Regions from separate parts of the Gordonia sp. IITR100 genome, predicted to be linked through region 2. Evidence: predicted binding sites of a transcription regulator. Region 2 holds the regulator's gene; the other holds the start of a gene.
The links. The regulator LexA, encoded in region 2, represses DNA repair genes until DNA is damaged. The targets are predictions, from matches to a motif close to CGAACANNTGTTCG.
Positions count from the first base shown of each region.

Region 1: the regulator LexA is predicted to act here: its motif matches at 1,668-1,681, upstream of B1818_RS08410 (HNH endonuclease signature motif containing protein).

Region 1 covers NZ_MVKV01000003.1:440,692-444,608, reverse strand. Annotated here, with positions in the region: gene B1818_RS08420 (SDR family NAD(P)-dependent oxidoreductase) at 1-308, opposite strand, end outside; gene B1818_RS08415 (PPOX class F420-dependent oxidoreductase) at 372-773, shown strand; partial or broken gene B1818_RS24395 (IS3 family transposase) at 1,368-1,546, shown strand; gene B1818_RS08410 (HNH endonuclease signature motif containing protein) at 1,715-3,322, shown strand; gene B1818_RS08405 (Xaa-Pro peptidase family protein) at 3,501-3,917, opposite strand, start outside.
Region 2 covers NZ_MVKV01000003.1:164,660-168,576, reverse strand. Annotated here, with positions in the region: gene hrpA (ATP-dependent RNA helicase HrpA) at 1-1,024, shown strand, start outside; gene nrdR (transcriptional regulator NrdR) at 998-1,498, opposite strand; gene B1818_RS07180 (LysM peptidoglycan-binding domain-containing protein) at 1,598-2,137, opposite strand; gene lexA (transcriptional repressor LexA) at 2,362-3,066, shown strand; gene B1818_RS07170 (phosphoenolpyruvate--protein phosphotransferase) at 3,044-3,917, opposite strand, start outside.

The sequences.
Region 1 (3,917 bases), 280 kb from region 2:
CCGAACGCGATGATCGCGATCCCGATCGGACCGTGTCGCTGCGCCAACGACTCGACGAGCGTTGGGTGGCTGTCGGTGTCGTTCGCGTCGAGGGCGACGGTGTGTACCTCGGTTGCACCGGCGTCGAGCAGTCGTGCGGACTCGGCCGCGAGGTCGTCGGGACGGCGGGCCGCCAGGACGACGGTCCGCCCGGATGCGAGGCGCGCCGCGGTGGCGACGCCGATCTCGCTGCGGCCGCCGAACAGCACGAGGGCACCGGACGGGTCGGTGTCCGGACGCGCTGATGCCCCTCTGCTGCGTGACGCCATGGCTGCCAGTATCGCATCGGCCCCGCGACCGACCGTGTGCGGCGTCGCGGCTAGTTTGGTGTCATGCCTCGTACCGCCGCCGATCTCGGGCCCGATGCGCTCGCCTTCCTCGTCGAACGCCACCTCGGGACCCTCACCACGCTGCGTGCCGACGGCACCCCCCACGCCGTGGCCGTCGGCTTCACCTGGGATCCCGACGCCGGCCTGGCGAGGGTCATCACCTCGGACGGCAATCAGAAGGTTCGCAATACCGAGCGGGGTGGCTACGCGGCCGTCACCAACGTCGACGGCCCGCGGTGGCTGACCCTGGAGGGACCCGCGACGGTGAGTCGTGAGCCCGAGCGCGTGCGCGAGGCTGAGCAGCGCTACGCGCAGCGATACCGGGAGCCCAGGCCGAACCCACGCCGCGTCGTGATCGAGATCAGCGTGAGTCGGGTGCTCGGCTCGGCGTCGCTGTTCAGCTAGTGCCCACGTGTGAAGTCGGACGCTGCTTGACGTGGGCGCTGGCGTCGTCAGCAGGTTCGGTCCGGTTCATCGCATAGTCATCAAGGCCGGCCGGAACTTCCCGAACGGTGACGCGCTCCCCACGCTGGTGTGACCGGCGATCTGCGACATCGAGGACAACCGGCTCGGGGACCGACGGGGACCTGACCCCAGATCTCGGACACGTTGAATCCGGCAACGAGCTGGAGGAAGCGAGTCGATCGAGGTACGGCTCGACGACACGAGTGAGAGCGGTTTCGTCAGGACGCGGGTGGACTTGTACGAGTCGACCCCCGAGGCCACGGTGCGTGGTATCGCCGCCGATCTCGGTGGAGCGCGGCACGCTGCGTCACTGGCTCGACCGCTACGGCACTGACCCGCAAGACCGTTGGCGGTCGAGTATTTCGTCGGGGAGACGAACTGGTGAGCCGCTTCGGCGTTTGTCGCCGAACCGGCTCGACACCTACCCGGTGAGGTGGCAATGCCAACTCCTCACGATCGCGTGCTCGTCGTTCACGGGTGGCGGAAGGCAGCCCCCGCGCGGGCAGCGCGGACGGAAGCTGATCATGCTATGCGTGGTCGGACTTGCTGAGCCGCGACTTCGCCGCTTGCGCCCCGAATCGGGCGTGTGTCGGAGACATCGCGTATCTGCCGATCGCTGACGGCACCACCCTGTATGAGCCACGATGACCGACTGCTACTCCCGACCGCCGTCCGGGTGGGCGGTGGTCGATCACATGCGCATCGACCTAGTCGGGTCAACGCTCGGCATCGGGGTTTCTCCCTATATCACGAGGCACCGACAACTTGCTCTCGCCGAATAGCGTTGAATGACATAGCTTTTGAGATTGACGCGCGTCCATTTTGATGTACACTCGAACGTACATTCGCAGCAACGGCAACGGTTCTCAGGGGAGGTGACCATGTCTGATGAATCCGCGACGCCGCAACCGCGTGCCGTCGAACTGGTGGCCGACCTCCACCGCATCCTCGACGAACTGCAGACCGTGGACCTGGCGCCGTGTACCGATACCGAGTTGGCGGATGTGGCGGCCGACACCGAGAAAGCGATCGCACGGTTGACCGTGGCCGGTGACCGGCAGATCGATCAGGTCGAGGCCCGCGACCTGCCCCGCAAAGCAGGCTGTCGGACACTCATGCAGTACATGACCCACCGGCTGCGGGTCTCCAACCCGATGCGGCGTCGTAAGCAGATGGATGCCACCGCCACCCGCACCAGCCTCGGCGGCGAGGTCCTACCACCTGAACATCCGTGCCTCGCTGAAGCGTTCGCCGCGGGTGCGGTCGGCTCCGCGCACGTGCAGGCCGCCTTGGACGTCCTCGACCGCATCCCAGTCGCCATCAACCACGACATCAAGGTCGCCGCCGAACGGCAGATGGCCGAGATCGCCGCCGACCACACACCTGCCGACATCACCCAACTCGGTGCCCGGCTACTGGCCCATCTCGACCCCGACGGCACCCTCGCCGACGATTCGGAACGCAAGAGGCGCCGCGGCCTGTGGATCGGTCGGCAACGAGCCGATGGCACCGCCACCATCTCCGGCACCGTCACACCCGAACTCCACGCCCGACTGTCGATGATGTTCGCGGTCTGGGGCAAACCCGGACTTAACAACCCCGACGACCCGCAGTCTCCGTCCGGGCCCGCCGGCACCGCCGACCCCGACGCCCTGACCGCCGCCGCCGACCGCGACGGACGCACCCCCGCCCAGACCAATCACGACGCCCTCGATGCCGCGCTGGCCGCCGGTTTCGCCGACGGGACTCTCGGCACCTCGCATCGTGGGCTGCCGGTGCAGCTGATCATCAAGGCCGACCTCGGTGATCTGATTCGTGAAGCCGGCCTCGCGACCACTGCCACCGGCACCCTGCTGCCCATCCCGGACCTGATCGCGATGGCCGCCGACATCCAGCCGTGGTTGGCGATCTTCAAAGACCACACCACCGTGCCGCTGCACTTCGGCAGGGGGAAACGTCTCGCCACGCGCGAACAACGCCTCGTCTCCTTCGCCCGCCCTGACGGTGAAGTGTGCTCGGCACCCGGGTGTGACCAGCCCGCCACCCACGTCGAACTCCACCACGCCCAAAGGGACTGGGCGAAGGGTGGTCTCACTAACATTGACGACCTCGCCCCCGCCTGCCCACGCCACAACCGCATGGTCGGCGACAAGCCCGGTCAATACACCACCCGCATCGCTCGGTCCGGACCCGACGAAGGTCGCTGCGTGTGGCGGTTGAACGCCGAACCCGGCGCGCCACCCAACCCCGACCGCCTCAACCGTCGACCCGACATACCCCGACGGTTCGCACACCACCTGAACACCGTGCGCGAGCAGATCCACGGACCACCACCCCGGCCCGGCGATCACCCACGCCCAGACGGCCACACCCACATCGACGCACGCCGCTCATGGGCGACAATCAGCCACGTCATCGATGTCCGACCACCCCGACCCAAGCCCTCCGTCGTCGAAGCGTTCCTCGCCGAGCTTCTCGCCACCCGCTAGTTCGCGTCCATAGATCAAACTCGCGATCAGCGAACTTCGACTCGCCCGATGGACCTCGATCGAAGTCCAGCAGCCGAAATGACGTTCAACGGTCGGACAGGCGTGCCCGCCTCCCGGCGTCAGAGCGATGTCGTTGTCGTACGAGATGAACCGACGACGCGCGGCAGCAGTGTGAGTCCTACAGCCGGACGAGGTCGTGCGGGCGGTTGTTCAGCGACTCGCAGCCGTCATCGGTCACGACGACGATGTCCTCGATGCGGGCACCCCAGTGTCCGGACACGTAGACCCCCGGCTCGACGCTGAACGCCATGCCCGGGCGCAACGGAATGTCGTTGCCGCCGACGATGTACGGCTCCTCGTGTACCGACAGCCCGATCCCGTGACCGGTCCGGTGGATGAACCGATCGGCCAGGCCGCGCTCCGCGAGGAGATCACGCGCCGCCGCGTCGATCGAGGACGCGCTCACCCCCGGCCGGACGGCGGCCACCGCCGCGCGTTGGGCCTCGAGCAGAGCGGCGTAGGCGTCGGCGATCTCGGCGGGCGGATCGTCGAAGCAGTAGGTGCGCGTGGAATCGGAGTTGTAGCCCGGCTCGAC
Region 2 (3,917 bases):
CGACACCCACCGGGTACCGCCGCACCTGCGCATGCATTTCGCGGTGGCCGACGACTCCGGGCGGATCGTCTCCCGCGCCGACTCGTTGCCCGAACTTCAGCAGACCGGAACGCCCGCGGCGCCGAAGACGGTGTCGCGCACCCTGTATCGGACCTGGACCGCAGACGGGATCGGCTCGCTCGCCGAGCAGACCACGGTCGATGTCGCGGGGCAGCGGCTGACCCGGTACCCGACGATCGACGTGGTCTCCGATGCGAAGGGCCACGCGCGGGGCGTCGTCGTCGTCGATGCGGCGAGCCCCGAGACACGAGATCGCCTCCTGCGACGAGGGATCGTCGCCCTCCTCGACCTCGCGATACCTCCGCTGCACAAGCGGATCGCCGGCTCGCTGAGTCCGGTCGAACGACTCGCCCTGAGCCAGAGCCCGTACTCGACCATCGAGGCACTGCTCGCCGACTGCACCCGCCGGGCGACCCGGGACACGGTCGCCGACATCGACGACGCAGAGCTCGCCGCGGTTCGCTCACCGCAGTCCTTCTCGGCGCTGCTCGAACAGATCCGGCCACGGGTCGCCGCGGCCGCACCGGACTACTTCTCGCTGGCCGTCGCGGCCCTCGAACGGATGGCCCCGCTGCGGGCGGCGATCGACCGGCACGCCGGTTCGCTGGCTGCCGACGACGTCGCCGAACAGGTCGCCCACCTCGTGTTCGACGGATTCGTGGCGGCCACCGCGCGACGCCACCTGGAGAATCTGCCGCGCTATCTCGACGGCGCGCAAGCACGTCTGGAGGCACTACCCGCGTCCGCAGCACGCGACCAGGCCGGGGTGGCCGCCGTCGATCGCGTCGTCGAACGGTGGGCCCAGCGCATCGAACAGGTACCCGAGCACCGGCGGGCGGTGGTCGACGACGAAGCGCAGTGGCTCGTCGAGGAGTTGCGCGTGGGGCTGTTCGCCCAGCGTCTCGGTACCGCGTTCCCGGTGTCGGAGAAACGGGTCCTACGAGCTCTGGACCGACTCGGCTGACACGGGTTCGGCGAGCGCGCTCCCGGAACCCGATGCCGCCTTCAGGTCGTCGATCTCGCGCTGGAAGTCCTCCACCGAGTCGAACGACCGGTACACCGAGGCGAAGCGCAGATACGCCACCTCGTCAAGATCGCGGAGCGGACCCAGGATGGCGAGTCCGACCTCGTTGCTGGGGATCTCGGCCGATCCACTGGCGCGCACCGTGTCCTCGACCTGCTGGGCGAGTTGCGCGAGCGCGTCCTCGGCGACGTGGCGGCCCTGACAGGCTCGCCGCACGCCGCGCATGACCTTCTCCCGGCTGAACGGTTCGGTCACGCCGTTGCGTTTGACCACCGCGAGCACGGCGCTCTCCACGGTCGAGAACCGGCGACCGCACTCCACACAGGAGCGACGGCGGCGGATGGCCTGCCCTTCATCTGCGACACGCGAGTCGATGACCTTGGTGTCGTCGTTCTTGCAGAAGGGGCAGCGCATCGTGTCCTCACGCAGGTCGCGGGACGCTGGAACGCACCCGAAGCGTGCGCCCCGCCGCTTGTCGGCCGGCCCCTGTGACATCGAGGATACCGCCCGGCCTCAGCGGTACCGGGGGGTGAGCAGGGGCTGGCCCACCTGCAGCGCGCTCGACCCCAGATCGTTCATCGCGACGATCTCGTCGATCACGACCTCGCGCGGCATCTCGGGTGCCACCCGGCCGGCGATCGAGCTGAGCGAGTCCCCCGAGCGCACGTGGACGACCTCGGCACTCACGGCGGACGGGGTCAGCGAGTCCGAGTAGTTCTGGCCCACGACACCGAACACCCACACGACGAACGCCAGCCCGACGCCGGCGAGGAGCGCGACCGCGGTGCGGCGGCGCCGACGGAACACCGCCGCGTCGGGTCCGACCGGGCCACGCCCGCGCACCCCGACCGGAGAGCCACAGTGGGTACCGCCCACCCGCGGGGTCACCGGCGACGCACCCCGCGGTCGGGTGCCGGCCGGCCGGTTGTCTATCGGCCGGCCGCCGTCGGACAGCGGGGCGCGCGTCCGGACCCGATCGGCGCGGTCGGTGGGGGGCCGGACAGCGTCGGGACGGTCGGTGCGGACGGGAGCGACGAGAGTGGCGGTGCGCATGGTGCCCTCCGGTGTTCTGGTGTCTGGATCGTGCGGGGTGTCGCGGTCGGTGTTCGAACATCGATCAGATGTTCGATGCACTGATGTTCGAATTTGTAGCACGACGGCCCGACAAAGTCTCGCGACACATCGAACAAATGTTTGAGGTGCCGGTCGAACTCCGCTAGGCTCGGACCCGGCGCAAGCCATCTACCAGCACGTTCCGAAGACGAGAGGAACCGAACATGAGTGACACCGGCGATAGGCGCGGCCGAGCGCGGGGCGCCGACGACGAGGCCCCGTTCGACGCCGCCGCCGCCGAGGCCTCACTCACCCCGCGACAGGCCGGGGTCCTGGAGGTGATCCGCCGCTCGGTGCGCGAGCGCGGTTATCCGCCGAGCATCCGGGAGATCGGCGACGAGGTCGGCCTGGCCTCGACGTCGTCGGTGGCCCATCAGTTGCGGACGCTGGAACGCAAGGGGCTGCTCAAGCGCGACGCGAACCGTCCCCGTGCGGTCAACATCGCCCCGAGTGACACCCCGTCGCCGGACACCCCGACGGCCGGCCAGCTTCCCGAGCCGACCTTCGTGCCGGTTCTCGGCCGTATCGCGGCCGGCGGTCCGATCCTGGCCGAGGAGGCCGTCGAGGACGTCTTCCCGCTGCCCCGTGAGCTGGTCGGCGAGGGATCGCTCTTCCTGTTGCGCGTCGTCGGCGAGTCGATGATCGACGCCGCGATCTGCGACGGCGACTGGGTCGTGGTCCGGCAGCAGAACGTCGCCGACAACGGCGACATCGTCGCGGCCATGATCGACGGCGAGGCCACCGTGAAGACCTTCAAGCGTCAGGGCCCCAACGTCTGGCTCATGCCGCACAACGAACTGTTCGATCCGATCCCGGGCAACGATGCCGTCATCCTCGGCAAGGTCGTCACCGTGATGCGGCGAGTCTGACCTCTCCGCCGACCGAACCGTCGAGCACCGCCGCGGCAGCCTCGCGCGCCGCGGCGGGATCCGAGGTGGCCAGGGCGGCCTCGGCGGCGGCCCGGCAGTCCGGTGCGGACACCTCGCCGAGCCGGGCCCCCACGGCCGCGGCAGCAGCCGGCGCGCTGGACAGCGAGGTGACGCCGAGACCGACGAGCACGCAGGCGAGGTTCGGATCGGCGGCGGCCTCGCCGCACACCCCGACCGGCTTTCCCTGACGTGCGCCCGCTGCCGCGACTCCCGCGATGAGGCTCAACACGGCCGGTTGCCACGGGTCGGTCAGTCCGGCGAGATCGGCCGACATCCGGTCGGCCGCCATCGTGTACTGGGTCAGATCGTTGGTGCCGATGGACACGAAGTCCACCTCGGCGAGGACGGCTTCGGCCAGGATCGCCGCCGCGGGCACCTCGATCATCACCCCGGCGACCAGACCACGGCCACGGACCTCGGCGGCGAAGGTGCGCGCCTCCGCCGGCGAGGCGATCATCGGCGCCATGACCCACGGCGCGACGGCCGACCCCGACGCGGCCTGCGCGATCGCGTCGAGCTGATGCGCGCGGATCTCGGGGTGCGCCAGCGCGATCCGATCACCCCGCACGCCGAGCGCTGGGTTCGATTCGTCGGGATGGGTCACGAACCGGAGCGGTTTGTCGGACCCGGCGTCGAGGGTGCGGATGACCACCTTCTGCCCGTTGAACGCATCGAGCACCTCCCGGTAGATCGCGGCCTGCTCGTCCACCGACGGTTCGTCGGCACGCTCGAGGAACGCGAGTTCGGTGCGGAAGAGCCCGACGCCCTCGACTGGGTACCCGGCCGCGGCG